3 regions of the Kitasatospora sp. NEAU-69 genome follow, and region 1 is predicted to be linked to each of the others. Evidence: riboswitches for the same ligand, from Rfam matches in the RefSeq annotation. Region 1 holds a riboswitch; each other region holds the start of a gene.
The links. Region 1 has a riboswitch for cobalamin ahead of cobN (cobaltochelatase subunit CobN). Riboswitches for the same ligand answer to the same signal wherever they lie in the genome.
Positions count from the first base shown of each region.

Region 2: linked by a shared signal. The riboswitch ahead of AC060L_RS06425 (ribonucleoside-diphosphate reductase subunit alpha) and the one ahead of cobN (cobaltochelatase subunit CobN) in region 1 are both predicted to bind cobalamin.
Region 3: linked by a shared signal. The riboswitch ahead of AC060L_RS32505 (cobalamin biosynthesis protein) and the one ahead of cobN (cobaltochelatase subunit CobN) in region 1 are both predicted to bind cobalamin.

Region 1 is NZ_JBWXUE010000020.1:82,917-89,490, forward strand. It holds gene AC060L_RS22820 (precorrin-2 C(20)-methyltransferase) at 1-896, opposite strand, end outside; gene AC060L_RS22825 (precorrin-8X methylmutase) at 893-1,519, opposite strand; gene AC060L_RS22830 (hypothetical protein) at 1,516-2,847, opposite strand; gene AC060L_RS22835 (PDZ domain-containing protein) at 3,071-3,790, shown strand; cobalamin riboswitch at 3,914-4,060, shown strand; gene cobN (cobaltochelatase subunit CobN) at 4,172-6,574, shown strand, end outside.
Region 2 is NZ_JBWXUE010000004.1:109,609-116,182, forward strand. It holds gene AC060L_RS06415 (glycoside hydrolase domain-containing protein) at 1-1,052, shown strand, start outside; gene AC060L_RS06420 (ribonucleotide-diphosphate reductase subunit beta) at 1,206-2,201, opposite strand; gene AC060L_RS06425 (ribonucleoside-diphosphate reductase subunit alpha) at 2,234-4,627, opposite strand; cobalamin riboswitch at 4,846-5,001, opposite strand; gene AC060L_RS06430 (GNAT family N-acetyltransferase) at 5,261-5,773, opposite strand; gene AC060L_RS06435 (nitroreductase family deazaflavin-dependent oxidoreductase) at 5,896-6,354, opposite strand.
Region 3 is NZ_JBWXUE010000041.1:39,898-46,471, forward strand. It holds gene AC060L_RS32500 (cobyric acid synthase) at 1-437, opposite strand, end outside; gene AC060L_RS32505 (cobalamin biosynthesis protein) at 434-1,390, opposite strand; cobalamin riboswitch at 1,593-1,807, opposite strand; gene AC060L_RS32510 (helix-turn-helix domain-containing protein) at 1,999-2,736, shown strand; gene AC060L_RS32515 (alpha/beta hydrolase) at 2,964-4,088, shown strand; gene AC060L_RS32520 (hypothetical protein) at 4,423-5,928, shown strand; gene AC060L_RS32525 (CDP-alcohol phosphatidyltransferase family protein) at 6,118-6,574, opposite strand, start outside.

The sequences.
Region 1 (6,574 bases):
TCGGTCGCACCGGCCAGCGCACCGCGCGCCTCGGCGGTCAGCCAGAGCGGGCCGGCCGGGCCGAGCCCGACCACCACGACCTCGCCCCGGCCCGGCTCCGGCTCGCGCGCGGGCCGGTTGAGCGGGCTGGGCACGACGGCGACCGCGAAGTACGGCACGCTCTCGGGGTCCACCTCGGCCAGCGGCGCGGTCCGCTCACCCGCCATGGTGGCGCGCTCCACGTACTGCGCCTCGTCGAGCCGGCCGGCCCGCTCCAGCGCCCGGCGCACGGTCGGGAAGGTGCGGCCGAGCTTCATCACCACGGCCGCGTCGGTGCCGGCCAGCCGGGCGGTCAGCTCCTCCTCGGGCAGCGTGCCCGGGATGATGGTCAGCACCTCCTCCGCCTCGACCAGCGCGGTGCCCAGGCGCGCGGCGGCCGCGCTGACCGAGGTCACGCCGGGCACCACCTCGGTCGGGTAGCGGTGCGCCAGGCGCTTGTGCATGTGCTGGTACGAACCGTAGAAGAGCGGGTCGCCCTCGGCGAGCACCGCGACGTCCCGGCCGGCGTCCAGGTGGGCGGCGAGCCGGGCCGCGGCCTCCTCGTAGAACTCCTCCAACGCGCCCCGGTAGCCGCCGGGGTGGTCGGTGGTCTCCACGGTGACCGGATAGACCAGCTGCTCCTCGATCTGACTGCCCGTCAGATAGCGCTCGGCTATCGAGCGGGCGATCGACCGGCCGTGCCGGGCGCTGTGGTAGGCGACCACATCGGCCCGGCCGATCAGCTCGACGGCCCGCACGGTCAGCAGCGAGGGGTCACCCGGACCGAGCCCGATCCCGTACAGCCGGCCGGTCGCGCCACCGCCACCCTGCGGGTCCGCCTGAGGTCCTGCCTGAGGTTCTGTCTGACGATCCGTCATTCGACCTCACTCGCAATCGCGTTGAGCGCGGCGGCGGCCATCGCACTGCCGCCGCGGCGGCCGCGGACCACCAGGTGCTCCAGGCCCGAGGGGTGCTCGGCCAGCGCCTGCTTGGACTCGGCCGCGCCGATGAAGCCCACCGGGACGCCGATCACCGCGGCCGGGCGCGGCGCGCCCGCCTCGATCATCTCCAGCAGCCGGAAGAGCGAGGTCGGCGCGTTGCCGACGGCGACCACCGCGCCCTCCAGGTGCGGCAGCCACAGCTCCATCGCGGCGGCACTGCGGGTGTTCCCCAACTCGGCTGCCAGGCCCGGAACTCGCGGGTCGGAGAGGGTGCAGATGACCTCGTTGTCGGCGGGCAGCCGCTTGCGGGTCACGCCGCTGGCCACCATCGAGACGTCGCACAGGATCGGCGCACCGGCCCGCAGTGCGGCACGCGCCGAGGCGACCACGCCCGGGGTCCAGAGCAGGTCGGCGACCAGGTCGGTCATCCCGCAGGCGTGGATCATCCGCACCGCGACCTGGGAGACGTCGGCCGGCAGACCGGCCAGGTCAGCCTCGGCGCGGATGGTGGCAAAGGACTCGCGGTAGATCGCCGCGCCGTCCTTCTCGTACTCGATCACGTGGTCCTCCGGGCGGCGGCGACGGCCGCTGCCATCTCTTGGTTCGGCACTTCTGCTGCGCTGTCGGCCGGCTGCGCGCCGCCACCGGTCCGGTGTACCCGGTAGCCGCCGGTGGTCGCGAGGACGTCGACGTACGGGCCGGCCGGGTGGCCGCAGCGGCGCTCGCAGCCCGACCAGTGCACCGGGAGCAGCGGCGGCTCCCGGTCGTCCTGCCGGCCCCGGTGGCCCTGCTGATCCCGGTGGGTGGCGGTCGACGGGGCGGCGTCCAGTGCGGCGGCCGCGTCGGTGCGCACGTCGGCGAGCGACTTCGCGCAACCGGGCGCACCGGTGCAGGCGGTGGCCTGCTCCCACGGCGAGCCGGGGTCGGTGCGCAGGCCGGCGGCGGCCAGCCGTGGCAGTTCGGCGGGCGCCGCACCCGGCAGCACCACACCGCGCCACGGGGTGACCCGCAGCCCGCCGGAGCTCGCCGCGACCAGGGCCCGCCACTGCTCGGCGCTCGCCCGGCCGAACCGCAGTCCGACAACCAGGGCCTGTCCGGGCGCACCCGTGAGGACCCCGACCTCGGGACGACGGCCCGGCTGCGCCGGCAGCGGCCGGCGGCTCAGGCCGAGCCGCTCGGCCAGCACGGCGCCGGTCGGGTCGGCCTCGCGGATCCGCCAGCCGCCACTGCGCAGCCGGACGAACTCCTCGGCCGCCGCGAGCGCGTCCGCCGGTCCGGCCACCGGAGCGCACCAGTCGGCGCGGCCGAGCCGCAGCAGCGCACCGGCGCCGTCGGTCGGCGCGGCGGCAGCAGCACCGTCGGTGGCAGCGCCGTCGGTGGCAGCGATCAAGGTCACATCGGCGTCCAGTGACGCGACGTCACCGCGCCCGTCGTCCAGCGCGAAGAGGAACCGTCCGGAGAGCTCACGGGCGGTCACCGAGTCGCAGATCAACGCGTCCAGCTCACGCACCCAGGCCGTCAGGTCGCGGCCGCCGTCGAGGCCGGCGAGCGGCGAGGCGACGATGTTGCGCACCCGCTCGTGCGCATCGGACGGCAGCAGCCCGACCGCGCGCAGCCGGGCCGCGAGCTCCGCGCCCGCGTCGGCCGGCAGCCCGCGCAGCTGCACGTTGCCACGCGAGGTGGTCTCCAGCGAGCCGTCCCCGAGCTGCTCGGCGGCGCGGGCCAGCGCGAGCGCCTGATCCGCCGCCAGCAGACCGCCGGGCACCCGGACCCGGGCCAGCGCCCCGTCGTCGGCGGCATGCAGCCGCAGCGCGCCCGGGCAGGCGTCGTCACGCCCCCGACCAGCCCGGACGGGGGCAGGCTCGGAGGAGGCGGGTGAGGGTGACATGGCCGCGAGCATACCGATGATCCGACCGGACGTATGCCCCGCAAGAAGCGTGATCCGCGTCTCCAGCGACATGACCCGACTGCGTACCACTGCTGCTACAGCGGGGTCACAAGTGACAGAAGGGACAGACGGGACTGGTACGGTCGTTCGCTGCCGCGCCATCAGAGGGCGGCCGTCACACGATCACCGCGTGGTGATCCGCTGAACAACGGGGGAGCACGACATGAGCGCATTCGGCGCACGCACAACCATGCTCGGATTCGTCACGCTGGCCGCGATCGGCTCGCTGGCCATGACCGCCTGCGGGCCCGACGAGACCACCGGACCGAGCACGGCCGGCACGTCCGCAGCCGCAGCCGCACCGAGCAAGTCCGCCGCAGCATCGCCGCTCGCACCGACCGGTGCGGCGGCGCCGACCGGCGCGCCGACCAGCCCGGCGGCAAGCAAGAGCGCCGGCGGCACCGGCGCCGCGACCGGCGGAAGCGGCACGGACGCCAAGGCCGGCCAGACCTTCAAGATCGGCCAGCCGGCCCAGTTCCCGTTCACCTACGGCAGCACGAAGGGCACCATCGCGCTGACCGTCACCTCGATCGAGGCCGGCAGCCCGGCCGACCTCACCGCGCTCAAGCTCGGTGACCAGGCGGCCGGCAAGGTCCCGTACTACATCCACTTCTCGGTCAAGAACACCGGCAGCACCGACCTGTCCTTCTCCAGCGTGACCCAGATCAAGGGGCTGCTGCCGGACGGCACCGAGGCCCAGGACCTGATGATGATCGGCCAGTTCGACAAGTGCCCGAACAACTCGCTGCCGAGCGGCTTCACCACCGGCCAGACCGCGACGAGCTGCGCGGTCGCGCTCGCCCCGTCGGCCTCCACGAAGGTCACCGGAGCCGAGTACTGGGGCGACCCGTTCACCCTGGGCAAGGGCCTCACCTGGAAGTAGCCCACACCCGGCGGTGATCCGCCCGACGACAGGCCCCCGGGCCGGGACGTGCGCCACGGCGGGCCGCGCGTCCCGGCCCGTGCGCATGGCAGCACGCCCGCCCACCCACCATTTACCGGTCGGTCTAAGATGTCGCCGGACGGGCCGTCGGCCCGTGCACGCCAGTGACGGCGCGGGGAGGAAACCGGTGCGAAGCCGGTGCGGTCCCGCCACTGTGACCACGGCTCAGCGGCCGTGGCAGCCAGGAACTCCCGGCCGTCCCTTCACGCGCCCCCAGCCTGTGGCCGGGGGCACTCCCATCGGGGCGCGGACCCCGAGGAAGGCCCGCCGAATGTGCATCGCCATGCCCGTGACCGCCCACCGCGCCGGGAGGGCCGCCGCGTGATCCTGCTCCTGTCGACCTCCGACACCGACCTGCTCTCCGCCCGCGCGTCCGCCGGCCCGGTCCCGTACCGGCTCGGCAACCCGGCCCGGCTCGCCCCCGAGGACCTGCCCGCGCTGGTCGAGGGCACCGACCTGGTGGTGGTCCGGCTGCTCGGCGGCCGCCGCGCCTGGCAGGAGGGCCTGGACGCGCTGCTGGCCGGCCCACGCCCGGTGATCGTGCTGAGCGGTGAGCAGGCCCCGGACGCGCAGCTGATGGAGCTGTCCACCGTCCCGGCCGGCCTCGCCGCCGAGGCGCACGCCTACCTCGCGCACGGCGGCCCGGCGAACCTGGCCGAGCTCGCCGCCTTCCTCTCCGACACCGTGCTGCTCACCGGCCACGGCTTCGCGCCGCCCGCCTCGGCGCCCGACTGGGGTCCGCTGGAGCGCACGCCGCGCCGCACCGAGGGCCCGTCCGTCGCGGTCCTCTACTACCGCGCGCACCACATGAGCGGCAACACCGCGTTCGTGGACACGCTCTGCGCGGCGATCGAGGACGCCGGCGGCCAGGCCCGCCCGTTCTACTGCTCCTCGCTGCGCGGCGCGCCCGCCGAGCTGCTCGCCGAACTCGGCGCCGCCGACGCGATCGTGACCACCGTGCTGGCCGCCGGCGGCACCCGCCCCGCCGAGGCACAGGCCGGCGGCGACGAGGAGGCCTGGGACGCCGGCGCACTGGCCGCGCTCGACCGGCCGATCCTGCAGGCGCTCTGCCTGACCTGGTCGCGCGAGCAGTGGGAGTCCAGCGACGACGGCCTCTCCCCGCTGGACACCGCGACCCAGGTCGCCGTCCCGGAGTTCGACGGCCGGCTGATCACCGTCCCGTTCTCCTTCAAGGAGCTCGACGAGGACGGCCTGACGGTCTACGCGGCCGACCCCGAGCGCGCCGCCCGGGTCGCCGGGATCGCGGTGCGGCACGCCAGGCTGCGGCACATCCCGGCCGCCGAGCGGCGGTTGGCGCTGGTGCTGTCCGCGTACCCGACCAAGCACGCCCGGGTCGGCAACGCGGTGGGCCTGGACACCCCCGCGAGCGCGGCCCGCCTGCTGCGCCGCCTGCGCGACGAGGGCTGGGACCTCGGCGAGGGCTTCCCCGGCATGGAGCCGGTGGAGGGCGAGCACGAGGGCGACGCGCTGATCAAGGCGCTGATCGAGGCCGGCGGTTACGACCAGGACTGGCTCACCGAGGACCAGCTGGCCCGCAACCCCGTCCGGATCCCGGCCGCCGACTACCGCCGCTGGTACGCGACGCTGCCCGAGGGCCTGCGCGGCGACGTCGAGGAGCACTGGGGCCCGGCCCCGGGCGAGCTGTACGTGGACCGCAGCCAGAACCCGGACGGCGACATCGTGCTCGCCGCGATGCGGGCCGGCAACCTGCTCGTGCTGGTCCAGCCGCCGCGCGGCTTCGGCGCCAACCCGGTCGCCATCTACCACGACCCGGACCTGCCGCCCTCGCACCACTACCTGGCCGCCTACCGCTGGATCGCGGCCGCCCAGGCCGACGGCGGCTTCGGCGCCGACGCGGTGGTGCACCTCGGCAAGCACGGCAACCTGGAGTGGCTGCCCGGCAAGACCGCCGCGCTCTCCGCCGACTGCGGCCCGGACGCCGCGCTCGGCGACCTGCCGCTGATCTACCCGTTCCTGGTCAACGACCCGGGCGAGGGCACCCAGGCCAAGCGCCGGGCGCACGCGACCCTGGTGGACCACCTGGTCCCGCCGATGGCCCGCGCCGAGAGCTACGGCGACATCGCCCGGCTGGAGCAACTGCTCGACGAGCACGCCAACATCGCCGCGATGGACCCGGCGAAGCTGCCCGCCGTCCGCGCGCAGATCTGGACGCTGATCCAGGCCGCCCGGCTCGACCACGACCTCGGCCTCGACGAGCGGCCCGAGGACGACGGCTTCGACGACTTCCTGCTGCACGTCGACGGCTGGCTCTGCGAGGTCAAGGACGCGCAGATCCGCGACGGACTGCACGTGCTCGGCCAGGCGCCGGCCGGCACCGACCGGGTCAACCTGGTGCTGGCGATCCTGCGCGCCCGGCAGATCTGGGGCGGCGTCAGCGCGCTGCCCGGCCTGCGCGAGGCGCTCGGGCTGGACGAGGCCGCGCTGACGCTCGGCGCCACCGACGCGGCCGAGGCGAAGGCGCGCGAGCTGGTCGAGGCGATGGAGGCGGCCGACTGGGCGCCAGAGGCCGTCGCGAAGGTGACCGTCGCGAAGGTGGCCGAGGGCCTGGCGCCCGCCGTCGCCGAGGTGCTGGACTTCGCGGCCCGCCAGGTCGTCCCCCGGCTGGCGGCCACGGTGGACGAGCTGGACGCCGTGGTGCACGCGCTGAAGGGCGGCTTCGTGCCGGCCGGCCCGTCCGGCTCG
Region 2 (6,574 bases), on a different contig from region 1:
CGCTCAACTACGAGAGCGGTTGGATCGACACGCTGCGCTCGAACGGCTTCCGGGCCGGCATCTACTCCAGTGCCGGCAGCGGCATCAAGGACCTCGCCGACAACTACAACAACACCGCCTACTCGCGCCCCGACGCGGTCTGGTCGGCGAACTGGAGCCAGTCCGCCGCCGACACCTCGGACGTGTCCATGGGCCTCGCCTCGTACGGTTCGAGCTACTGGCCGGGCGGCCGCCGGGTCCACCAGTACGAGGGCAACACGTACGAGACCTACGGCAACATCCAGATCCAGATCGACGGCGACTACGCCAACATCAGCGCGGAGGCGAGCGGCAGCACCATGCAGCCGGGCCAGCGGCTGGACGCCGGGCACAGCATCGCCAGCTCGTCGATGACGCTGACCATGCAGGCCGACGGCAACCTGGTGGTCTCCGCCAACACCGGCGGCTCGGGCCAGGGTCCGCTGATGTGGAGCACCAACACCGCCGGCAACCCCGGCGCCTACGCGATGATGCAGACCGACGGCAACTTCGTCCTGTACAGCGCGACCGGCAGCCCGCTCTTCACGACCAACTCCTATGGCGTGTCGGGCAACTGGCTCACCGTGCAGGCCGACGGCAACGTGGTGCTGTACCGCGCCGACAGCACGCCGATCTGGTCCACCGGCACCAACCAGTACGGTCCGGTGATCTACCCGGGCCAGCTCTTCTCCTCGGGCCGCTGGACCGACAACACCCTCACCCGCCTGGTGATGCAGGCGGACGGCAACCTGGTGATGTACCGCAAGCGTGATGGAGCGGCCATCTGGTCCTCCAACACGGCCGGGAACCCGGGGGCTTACGCGGTGATGCAGAGCGACGGCAACTTCGTCGTGTACCGCAAGGGCGGCAGCTCCAGCGTCGGCGGCGCGCTCTGGTCCACCAACACCCAGGGCAACCCGAACGCCTGGGCGTTCATGCAGAACGACGGCAACTTCGTGGTCTACAAGCAGGGCGGCGGCCAGGGTGTCGGCGGCTCGCTCTGGGCCAGCAACACCTGGTGGAACGCGAGCTGACGCTTCGTCAGAAGCTGCGTTGACGGCTGCCGCTCGGTGGCCGGAAACGCGTCGGGCCCCACTGGCCTGCTGGTCAGTGGGGCCCGACTGCGTCTTGGTGACCGGCCCGTAGGGCTGTGGGCCGGTCAGCCCGTCGGCCTGTCTGCCGGTTGCCTAGAAGTCGTCGTCGAAGGCGACCGAGCCCTCGACCGCGACCTGGTAGGCGGAGACCCGGCGCTCGAAGAAGTTCGTCAGCTCCTGGACGTTCTGCAGCTCCATGAAGCCGAACGGGTTCGTCGAGCCGTAGCGGATCGGCATGCCGAGGCGGGCCAGGCGCTGGTCGGCGACGGCCTCCAGGTACTGGCGCATCGACTCGGTGTTCATGCCGGGCAGGCCCTCGCCGCAGAGGTCGCGGGCGAACTGGAGCTCGGCCTCGACGGCCTGCTCCAGCATCTCGGTGACCTGCTGGGCCATCTTGTCGTCGAAGAGGTCGGGCTCCTCGGCGCGGACCGTGTCCACCACCGAGAAGGCGAAGTCCATGTGCATGGACTCGTCGCGGAAGACCCAGTTGGTGCCGGTGGCCAGGCCGTGCAGCAGGCCGCGGCTGCGGAACCAGTACACGTAGGCGAAGGCGCCGTAGAAGAAGAGGCCCTCGACGCAGGCGGCGAAGCAGATCAGGTTGAGCAGGAAGGCCCGGCGGTCATCCTTGGTCTGCAGCGAGTCGATGTGGTCGACCGCGTTCATGTACGTGAAGCAGAACTGCGCCTTCTGGTGGATGGAGGGGATGTTCTCCACCGCGTCGAAGGCGGCCGCGCGGTCGTCCGGGTCGGGCAGGTAGGTGTCGAGCAGCGTCAGGTAGAACTGGACGTGCACGGCCTCCTCGAACAGCTGCCGGGACAGGTAGAGCCGGGCCTCAGGGGAGTTGATGTGCTTGTAGAGGCTCAGCACCACGTTGTTGGCGACGATCGAGTCACCGGTGGCGAAGAAGGCGACCAGGCGGCCGATCATGTGCCGCTCGCCCTCGCTGAGCTTGGCGAGGTCGGCGACGTCGGAGTGCAGGTCCACCTCCTCGACGGTCCAGGTGTTCTTGATCGCGTCCCGGTAGCGGTCGTAGAAGGACGGGTAGCGCATCGGGCGCAGCGTCAGCTCGAAGCCGGGGTCGAGCAGCATCTTCTCGCGGCCGGGCGTCTCAGGGGTGGTGCTCACTGGCAGGCCTCGCAGGACTCGGGGTTCTCCAGGGAGCAGGCGAGGGCGGCGGCCTGCTCCTCGGGGGTCATCGTGGGGGAGGGGATACTGACTGCCGGACGGGCGGCGCCGGACGCGGCCTGGGCGATCCGGGTGGCCGGACGCGAGCGCAGGTAGTAGGTGGTCTTCAGACCGACCTTCCACGCGTACGCGTACATCGAGCTGAGCTTGCCGATGGTCGGCGCGGCCATGAACAGGTTCAGCGACTGGCTCTGGTCGATGAACGGCTGCCGGGCGGCGGCCAGGTCGATCAGCGCGCGCTGGGGCAGCTCCCAGGCCGTGCGGTAGAGCGAACGGACCTCGGCGGGCAGCCAGTTGAAGTCCTGCACCGAGCCGTTGGCGTCGCGCAGCGCGTCCCGGGTCTGCTGGTCCCAGACGCCGAGCTCCTTCAGCTCGCGCACCAGGTACGGGTTGACCTGGAGGAACTCGCCGGACAGCGTCTCGCGCTTGAACAGGTTGGAGACCTGCGGCTCGATGCACTCGTAGACGCCGGCGATCGAGGCGATCGTCGCGGTCGGCGCGATCGCGAGCAGCAGCGAGTTGCGCAGGCCGGTGCGGGCGATCGTGGCGCGCAGCGCGTCCCAGCGGTCCTGCCACTGCGGCGCGGTGTCGAAGTGGTCGATGTGCAGCTGGCCGCGGGCGGCGCGGGTCTCGCCGTACGCCGGGTGCTGCCCGAACTGCTCGGCGAGCTCGCTGGAGCGCTCGTACGCGGTCAGCATGATCCGCTCGGAGATCAGCGTGGAGAGCTTGCGGGCCTCGGCGGAGTCGAAGTCGAGCCGGAGCTTGAAGAAGACGTCCTGCAGGCCCATCACGCCCAGGCCGACCGGGCGCCAGCGGGAGTTGGAGGTGCCGGCCTCGGTGGTCGGGTAGAAGTTGATGTCCACCACGCGGTCGAGGAAGGTCACCGCGGTGCGCACGGTGGCGTCCAGGCGCTCCCAGTCCAGCGCGTTCAGCAGGTCGTCGGCCGACGCGCCGTCGGCGACGTGCGCGCCGAGGTTGACCGAGCCGAGGTTGCAGACCGCGGTCTCGGAGTCGTCGGTGACCTCCAGGATCTCGGTGCACAGGTTCGAGGAGTGCACGGTGCGGCCGGGCAGCGCGGTCTGGTTGGCGGCGCGGTTGGAGGCGTCCTTGAAGGTCATCCAGCCGTTGCCGGTCTGCGCCAGGGTGCGCATCATCCGGGCGTAGAGCGTCTGCGCGGGGATGCTGCGGACGGCCTTGCCGGCCGCCTCGGCCTTCAGGTACGCCTCGTCGAACTCCTCGCCCCACAGGTCGACCAGCTCGGGGACGTCGGCCGGGGAGAAGAGCGACCAGTCGGCGTTGGCGTTCACCCGGCGCATGAACTCGTCCGGGATCCAGTGCGCCAGGTTGAGGTTGTGCGTGCGGCGCGCCTCCTCACCGGTGTTGTCGCGCAGCTCGAGGAACTCCTCGATGTCGGCGTGCCAGGTCTCCAGGTAGACGCAGGCCGCGCCCTTGCGCCGGCCGCCCTGGTTGACCGCGGCGACCGAGGAGTCCAGCGTGCGCAGGAACGGCACGATGCCGTTGGACTTGCCGTTCGTGCCGCGGATCAGGCTGCCGCGCGAGCGGATCCGCGAGTAGGACAGGCCGATGCCGCCGGCGTGCTTGGAGAGCCGGGCGATCTGCGCGTAGCGGGAGTAGATCGAGTCCAGGTTGTCCAGCGGCGAGTCCAGCAGGTAGCAGCTGGACATCTGCGGGTGCCGGGTGCCGGAGTTGAAGAGGGTCGGCGAGGAGGTCAGGTACTCCAGCCGGCTCATCAGGCGGTACAGCTCGGCCACCTCGGCGACCGACTGCTCGCTGTCGCCGACCGCCAGGCCGCTCGCGACGCGCAGCAGGAAGTGCTGCGGCTTCTCGACCACCTTGCGGGTGATCGGGTGGCGCAGCAGGTAGCGGGACTGCACGGTGCGCAGGCCGAAGTACTCGAACCGGCCGTCGCCGTCCGGGTCGATCAGCGCGTCGAGCGCGGCGGCGTGCTTGGCGACGAAGTCGGCGGTGGTGTCGCCGATCAGGCCCTCGGCGTGGCCGACCGCGATCGAGGCGGCGAAGGAGGTGGCGCCCTGGCTGTCGGCCTCGTCCGAGATCTCCTGGGCGAGCAGGCGGGCGGCCAGCTTCGAGTACTGCGGGTCCTCGGCGATCATCGAGGCGGCGGCTTCCATGGCCAGCCCGCGCAGCTCGGCGAAGTCGGAGCCGGCGTTGCGGCCGCGCAGCGCGGCGGCGGCCACGTGGCCGGGGTCGGCCTGGGGGAGGTCGCAGCTCAGGTCCGTCAGCAGCCGCAGCAGCGCCGACCCGGGGTCGGACTTGGAGGCGGGGGAGGTGCTGGATCCCTGGGTGGGCAGGGTGGCTGAGGCAGCGGTGGTCAAGGCGCTCTCTCCTGGCGACGCGGCGGACGGGGCAACTCCGCCGACCCGAGGGAGGGCGGCGGAGCACCGGACCGGCGCGAGCGGAGCAGGGCAGCAGCGCGCACGCCAACCAGTGGTGGCGTGCGACGGCGGCGTCCCTGAGCCCACCCGCGAGGCCCGGACTGACATACGTGCGATAGGGCCTCTGCGGGGAAGCCGGTGGCACACCGTCGGCAGGTACTCGGACTGGCGGGGACGCCCTGGGAGGCCTTGCTAAGCCTCGGAAATGCCTGTGGGCGGGCCCGCTCACCGCTGCGGGGCAGTCCCGGGTTCGCACCGGGTTCCCCTGCATCGACAGCGAGAGAGAGCATACATCTAGTGGTGCCTCGAAGATGAAGCACCACATGTTGTGTGGCAGGGCGTGTCAGACTCGTGACGGAGCTGCAACGGTGACGCCTCCGCGTGCGCACGAGCCGCCCCACACAGGGCCTGACGGCATGTCGGATCGGCGTGTCGGCGGGGGCGCGGGGTGGGGGTACGGCAGGGGTGCGGCAGCGGTGTGACGGGGGCCGGCGGGGGCGCCGGTCGGCGTGTTGCGGGGTGGCGTCGGGGTGCGTCGGGGCTGGGCTGTCAGAAGGCCATCGCGTAGACGAGCAGGTCGATCTCGGGCCGCGGGTACCAGTCGCGCTCGGGCGCGCGGCGGAAGCCCACCCGCTCGTAGATCCGGTGCGCCGCCGTCATCCCGGGCCGGGTGGAGAAGGCCATCCCGGCCAGTTCGAGCTCGCGGGCCCGCGCGATGCAGGCCCGGACCAGCGCCTCGCCGACGCCGCGCCCGCGGGCTGCTGCTGCGGCGGCCAGCATCCGGATCTCGCCCTCCTCGGGCGTCGCTATGTCGGCCCACTCGGTGCCGCCGACCGCGAAGGTCACACAGCCCAGCACCCGGCCGGACGGGCCGTGCGAGAGGTCCGCCGGATCGACGGCGACCAGCAGCTCGGCCTCGGCGGCCCGGCGGGCGGTGTCGCGCAGCAGCGCGATGTAGGGGGACTCGGGGTCGGTGTGGCCGTCGCCGACGAAGGCCTCGACGGTGACCTCGCCCGCGGGGTCGAGATCTTCTGCACGTGCGGCGCGGATGAGGATGCTCATCGGGACAGTCTGCCAAAGCCGTGGTTCGTGGACGGTCGGGAGGGGTCCTGAACGGGGTCGGGAGGGGTCCTGAACGGGGTCCGGTGCGGCGGCGAGGTGGGAGGGCGAGGCGGGAGCGCGGCTCAGTGCTCGGCGAGCCGGAAGACCGGGTAGCCGGGGGCGATCCGGAGCAGCTCGGCCTCGGAGGCGTTGGCGTCCACGCCCTGGAAGAAGACGCCGACCTCGAACTTCCAGCGCCGCAGGTAGGCGCGCAGCACCTCGGGCTTCTCGCTGTCGGCGAGCTCGGTCGCGTGGAACACCTCGACCTTCTTGCCCAGGCGCAGCTCGCCGGTGCCCGAGGCGCGCAGGTTGCGCACCCACTGGGTGTGGCCGCGCGGCGCGACCAGGTAGCGGGCGCCCTGGTGGGTGAGCAGGTTCACGGGGGTGGTGCGCCACTCACCGCTCTTGCGGCCGCGCACGGCGAGGACCCGCGAGCCCCAGAGGCTGATCCCGGCCCGGGTGAGCGCGGCGACCAGGCGGTTGCTCCAGACCAGGGCGCGGCTGCCGGAGTAGACGTAGCGCGGGGCTTCTGACTGTGACATCGGGGGGCTCCTCCGGTGGGACGAGTGGTGGCGGTGGTGCTGGTGCTGCGGGAGCAGTGATAGCGAACGAGATCGGTGATCCTGTTCGAGAGCAGTGCTCTCGTTTCCTGTTTCCAGAGTCCCGCAGCGGCGCCGGAGAGTCAAGAGCACTGCTCTCGTTTCGAAGCGATGCTCTCAAGACGGGTCACTGCTCTGATTCACGTGCGCTGCTCGCATGTGT
Region 3 (6,574 bases), on a different contig from region 1:
TCGCGGTCGCGCAGGTTGATCTCGGCGGGCGAGCCGGCGCCCTCGCAGACCACCACGTCGAACCGGCGGCGCAGGTCGGCCAGGCACTCCAGCGAGCGCTCCAGCAGGTACGGCTTGCGCTCGCGGTAGTCCAGCGCGCCGACCTCGGCGATCGGCCGGCCGAGCAGCACCACCTGGCTGCGCCCGTCCGCGCCGGGCTTGAGCAGCACCGGGTTCATCGCGGCCTCGGGCTCCACCCGGGCGGCCTGGGCCTGCATCACCTGGGCCCGGCCGATCTCCGCGCCGTCCATGGTGACCATCGAGTTGAGCGACATGTTCTGCGCCTTGAACGGCGCGACGCTGACGCCCTGGCGGACCAGCCAGCGGCAGATGCCGGCCGTCACCACGCTCTTGCCGGCGTCCGACGTGGTGCCGGCGACCAGCAGTGCGTTGCTCATATCTTCCTCCCCCTCACAGCACGGCGACGGAGCATCAGGACGCGCGCCGCGACCGTCGTGCCCAGCGCCAGCAGCCCGACCCGCCGGGAGAGCCGGCAGGCCCGTTCGATGTCCGAGACGGCGACCGGGCGCAGCTCGGCGCCCAGCACCGGCCGCTGCTCGACCCTCTCGCCGTAGCGCAGCGGACCGCCGAGGCGCACGCCGAGCGCGCCGGCGAAGGCCGACTCGGCCTGGCCGGCGTTCGGGCTCGGGTGCGCGGAGCCGTCCCGCCGCCAGACCCGCAGCGCGGTGCGGCGGGCGGCGGCGGAGTCCGCCGCCGCGACCGTGAGCAGCGCGGTCAGCCGGGCGCCGGGCCAGCCGGCCACGTCGTCCAGCCGGGCGGCGGCCCAGCCGAACCGCTGGTACTTCACCGACTTGTGCCCCACCATCGCGTCCAGCGTGTTGACGGCGCGGAACGCGAGCAGCCCAGGGGCGCCCGCGAGCGCACCCCAGACCAGCGCGTTGACCACGGCGTCGGCGGTGTTCTCGGCCACCGACTCGACCACCGCCCGGGCGATCTGCGGCTCGTCGAGCGCGCTCGGGTCGCGCCCGCACAGGTGCGGCAGCCGCTGCCGGGCCGCTTCGAGGTCGCCGGCCGCGAGCGAGGCGCCGATGGTCCGGGCCTCGCGGGTGAGCGAGCTGCCGCCGAGCACGGTCCAGCCGGCGAGTGCGGCGCCGACGGAGCGGGCGGAGCGGGCGGTCCGGCCCGGCAGCAGCCGTTCCAGTCCAAACTCCAGTCCGGCTGCGCCGGCCGCCACCGCGCCCACGCAGAGCGCGGTGTGCAGCGCGCCGGCGCCGCGGTGGTCGCGCCACAGCACCCGCTCCAGCCGGGCGGCGGCGGTGCCGAAGCCGGCCACCGGGTGGCCGCGGCGCGGGTCGCCGAAGCGCGCATCGGCGGCGTAGCCGGCCACCATGCCCGCCGCGTAGTCGAGTGCCGTCAGGTCGGTGCGGCTCACCGGGCAGCGCAGGGGTGCGCGGAGCAGGGGAGCACTGGGCAAGGGGGCGCAGAGCAGGGGAGCGCTGGGCAAGGATGCGCCGAGCAGGGGTGCGCATCGCGCAGAGGTGTCGGGGCAGGCTGCATGACTGGCTGTGTCCTCACTCAGGGTCCGCGCCCTGGATCGACGAACCGGGGGCGAGAGTCTCCTGGCTCCCGGGGCCGACACACCCTCGGGCCCCGCCGGCGGGGCCGGCCGGTCTCGCCGTCAGCAGCGGGCCGTGACCATGGTTTCGAGCGTGCTCCCCGGTGACAGTGGCGGGACCGCGCCGGATTCGCACCGGCTTCCTCTCCTTGCCTCCGTATGGCCCAAGGATCCCACCACGTGCCGGAACCGGGCGTCAACCGGACCCCGGCCTGGTGGATCACACCGGGGGCGGGCCGGCGAAACCGTCACTACCTCCGAGTAACCGCGCTGCTCGGCGGGGTGGCCTCAGCGAATCGTCCAACACCCTTGCGGGGCCGGTGCTCCGGCTTCGTGCATTCGGCGGGTGGGGCGGGCCATGCCCGGGCGCCTAGCGTCGGGGCATGCGAAGAACCAGGCTGCCGGTCCCCGCCCCGGTCCCGTTCTCCCCGCAGGCCGCCCGGACGCACCGGGCCGCCCTCGGGCTCACCCCGGACCAGGTGGTGGCGGGGATGGCGGCGAACGGCGTCCGGCTGCTGGCGGGCCATCTGCTCAGCTGGGAGGCGGGCGAGCTGCGCCCCGACGAGGTGGAGCTGATCGCGCTGGCCCGCGCGCTGTGGTGCCCGGTGGCGCAGCTGATGGGCGCCGCCCCGGCGAGCCTGCGCGACTTCCGGGTGGCCCGCGAGCTGAGCCAGGAGCAGGCGGCAGCGCGGATCGGGATCGGCGTGCGCACGTACGTCACCGCCGAGCTGACCGGCCGTTGGACCGGGGACGAGACCGAGACCGCCGCGCTGATCGAGGAGCTCGGCCTGACGCTGCGCGACCTGGTGCGGGTGACCGACCGGGCCGCCGAGCTGGAGCTGCGGCTGCGTCAGGCGGTGGACGGGCGCTGGCAGGCGCAGCTGAAGGCGGTCGGCCGGCTGGTGCCGGTGGCGAAGCCGGTGCTCTCCCAGGTGCTGGCGGCGCTGCACGGCGAGTCCCAGGCGGGCTCCTCGCACTGGGGCGCCTCGACCTGGGGCGGGACGGGAGCGGCGGGAGCGGCCGGCCCGGCGACCGTGGAGGCGGCGGTGAGCACCGGGGCGCCGGTGGAGCGGTTCTGGGCGCTGCTGGCGAACGCGGACACCGGCGGCCTGCCGGTCTGACCGCGCCGGGGCCGGGTCGTGCCGGGGCCGGGTCGTGCCGGGATTGGGGCGTGCCGGATTCGGGGCGTGCCGGGCCCGGGGCGGTGGACTTGACGTTCCGTGGTCCCGGACCAGCCCACCCGCCCCGGACGGCTGCCTTCCGGTGGCCCGGCGCGGCGTCCCGGGGTGAACTGGGGTCGTTCCGTGCCGTCCCGGCGTGGGGCGCCGCCACAACCCAGGGGAGAGCCATGCGTTGGGGAACCGCCGCCGTCGCGGCCACCGCGGTCGCCGTCGCAGCGGGCGCCGTCGTCGTGATCGTCGGCCGCCGGGTGTCCGACCTCGCCCTGCGGACCGGGGCCGAGGGCACCGAGCCCGGCCAGGACGAGCCGCCGCTGCGGGTGCACGAGATCGCCGCCCGGGAGGTGACGCTGACCCGCACCCCGGCCAGCGGCCGGCGCGGCCGTTACGCGCTGGACTGGCCCGGCGGCCACGCCGTGGTCGGCGAGGTGCTGCGCACCGCCCCGCAGACCGTCACCCGGCGCCTGGAGCAGATCGCCGGCACCGCGCCGAGCACGGGCACCGAGGTCGAGCTGAGCCCGCGGGTGCTGCGCGGCGACCCCGGCTCGGCCTGCGGGCTGGACTACCTCGACGTGCTCGTGGACGGCGAGCTCGGCACGCTGCCCGCCTGGTACGTGCCGGCGATCCGCGGCACCTGGGTGATCGCGGTGCACGGCCGGTTCGCCGACCGCCAGCAGGCGCTCCCGGCGCTGCCGCTGCTCAAGCGGCTCCAGCTGCCCGCGCTGGTGATCAGCTGCCGCGGCGACCAGGGCGCGCCGCCGGCCCCCGACGGGCTCGGCCACTTCGGCGAGACCGAGTGGAACGACGTCGAGGCGGCGATCCGGTTCGCCAAGCACGCCGGCGCCGGCCGGATCGTGCTGTACGGCTGGTCGGTCGGCGCCGCGACGGTGCTGCAGACCGCGGCCCGCTCGGACTACCGCGACTCGATCGCCGGGCTGATCCTCGATTCGCCGGTGCTGGACTGGGACGCCTCGGTGCGCGGGCTGGCCGCCCGGGCCGGCGTGCCGACCGCGCTGACCGGGCTCGGCGCGCTGGCGGCCGAGGGCCGCACCGGCGTGGACGTGGCCGGCTTCGCGCGGCTCGCCGACGGCACCGACCTGGCCGCCCCCGTGCTGCTGCTGCACAGCCCGCAGGACGGCGTCGCGCCGTACGAGGCGGCGAGCAGGCTGGCCGAGCGCCGCAGCGACCTGGTGAGCCTGCACCCGGTCCCCGGGGCCGGGCACGCCGCGCTCTGGAACGCCGACCCGCACGGCTACGAGGAGACGCTGCGGCGCTTCCTGACCCCGCTGCTCTGAGCCCTGCTGCTCTGAACCCTGCTGCTCTGAACCCCGCTGCTCTGACCGACCACCGGGCGGCCGCCGCCCGCCGCCGCTCGCGGTCGTCCGCAGTCGAACACGACTTAACGCAGTACCTCCGGGCCGATCCGGCACCACCCGGCGGTCACCCCGTTCGGTCACTCCTTGACCACGCACCGTGCCCCCCACTACTGTCGTGCACAGGTCACCAGTCGATCAACGGCCCGGTTTGGGCTCTCTTGCCCCAACTCCGCCCGCCCGTCCACCCAACGCTGTAGAAGACGCGCCGAACTCGATGTGACAGAAGCCCCGCAGACGGGGAAGACTGCACGGCGTGACGTCTCGGAACCCGCGCGACCGTGATGCCCCGCTCCCGCCGACCATGGGTACCGGCGCGACGGTGACCCGTCTACCCGGAACGGCCCGCCGCGCCGACAGCGCGCAGCCGGGCCGTCCCGCCGTACCCCGGCGGCGTACCCCGAAGCCGGCCCCCGGCCGCGGCCGCGTCCCGGTGCCCGAGGGGCAGCCGGCACCGGCCGAGCTGGCCCCGCTGGCCCGCCGGATGCTCGCCGACGCCGTGCGGATCGCCCGCTGGGCCGGCGAACTCTCGGCGGTGGACAAGCGCGGCGAACTGCTCCCCGACGACGCCCGCGCGGCCGGCCGCGCGCTGGCCGTCACGGTGGGCGCCGCCGCCAAGGCCTGGGGCCAGGCCCTGCTGGTCGGCCTCGTCGAGCCGCGGGACGGCGGTGCCGGCCCCGGCTGGCGGCTGCACGCCTGGGAGCACGACGACGAGGCCGTGCTGCGCGGCTGGTCCGCACTCTTCGACGCCTGGACGCTGCTCGCCCCGGTGCCGCCCGCCGCGCTGCGCGGCGTCTTCGCGGTGCTGGCCGGCCAGGCCGTCGACCAGGCGCCGCAGCTGCTCTCGTTCCTGCACCTGGTGGACGGTCCGGTCGCCGAGAGCGAGCTGATGGAGCTGCTCCGGCGCGGCCTGGACGAGCGCCGCCACGGCGCCGGTACGGGCTTCGCGACGCTGTCGCCGGTGCCGCACGCGGCCTCCGCCGTCTCGGCCGTGCGCGGCACCTGCCGCGAGCCGCAGATCGACACCCCGCCCGCGCCGGCCGACATGGCCGCCGTCCTGGACTGGATGCTGGACGGCCTGGCGGCCGTCGGCGCGGTGGTCCGCCAGGACGCCGCCGCCGAGCTCTCGCCGCTCGGGCACTGGGCCGTGCGGGCCAAGCTGGAGGAGATCTGCACGGTCGCCCAGACCGCCGCGGGTCACATCGAGCAGAGCGCGCTGGAGCTGCTGGACGCGTGCGCGAACTACTCGCCGGGCCCGGCCCGCGCCGAGTACCGCGCCTGGGTCGCCGCCCGCCCGGTGGACCGCGCGGTGGCCGAGCTGCTGGAGGCGGCCCGCGGTGAGGACGCGCTGCTGCGCGGGCTCGCCTTCGAGGCGCTGCGGGTCGCCGGCGGCACCGCCGAGCAGGCGGTCCGCGCCGCGGTGGACGAGCCCGTGCTGCGCCCCTACGCGCTGCTCTGGCTCGCCGAGCAGTCCGAGGAGGGCGGCGTGGTGCCGTCCGACGTGCTGAGCGCGCAGGACGCCGCCTGGCTCTGGGTGGACACCGCCGCCGCGGTGCTCGACCACGGGGAGACCGAGCTGCTGGTCGGCCACGTCGAGGGCGCCAGCGCCGGCGACCCGGTCCGCCTCTTCGCCCGGGCCCGCCAGTCCGGCCACGCCCGGTCCGCCTCGGTCCTCACGGCCGTCGCCTCGGTGCACCCCGACCCCGCCGTCGCCCGCGCGGCCCGCCGCTCGGCCTTCAGCGTCCACCGCGGCGGCGCCTAGCCGCACAGCGGCCCTGCACGCCCCGCACGGGCCCTGCCACGGCCACAAGGGCCCTCGGGCCCCCCGGCCAGGCCTCGTGCCCGGCCGGGCCGCCCAGGGCCCGCGCGTGTCACGACATGACGAAGGCCCCCGCACCAGCGGGGGCCTTCGTCATGTCCAGCAGCGTGCGCCGCTCAGCCGCTCAGCCGCTCAGCAGCCGCGCGACTCCGCGCGGCGGGCCCGGACGTCGCCGACCTTCTGGCCGACCTTGCGCCGGATCACCAGCAGCGGGGCCATCGCGGCGAGCGCGATCTGCGCGATCGCGCCGACGTGCATCAGCACGTCGCCGCCGGGCAGACCGGCCGCCCAGGCGCCGAGGCAGCCGATCGAGACGACGATCCAGCCCAGCGTCGCGGTGGCCAGCAGGCCCTGCGGCTTGGGGTACTCGACCTGGCTGACCATCAGGTACGCCACGCCGAAGATCGCCAGCAGGCCGGCCAGGAACGGCGGGTCGAGCAGCACGATCGCGATCACCGTCATCGCGCCCATCGGGCAGGGCATGCCCTGGAAGACCCCGGGCCGCATCTTCACGGCCGAGAACCGGGCGAGCCGCAGCACCACCGCGAGCAGCACGGTGAGCGCGATGAACGCGGAGAGCCCCTGGCTG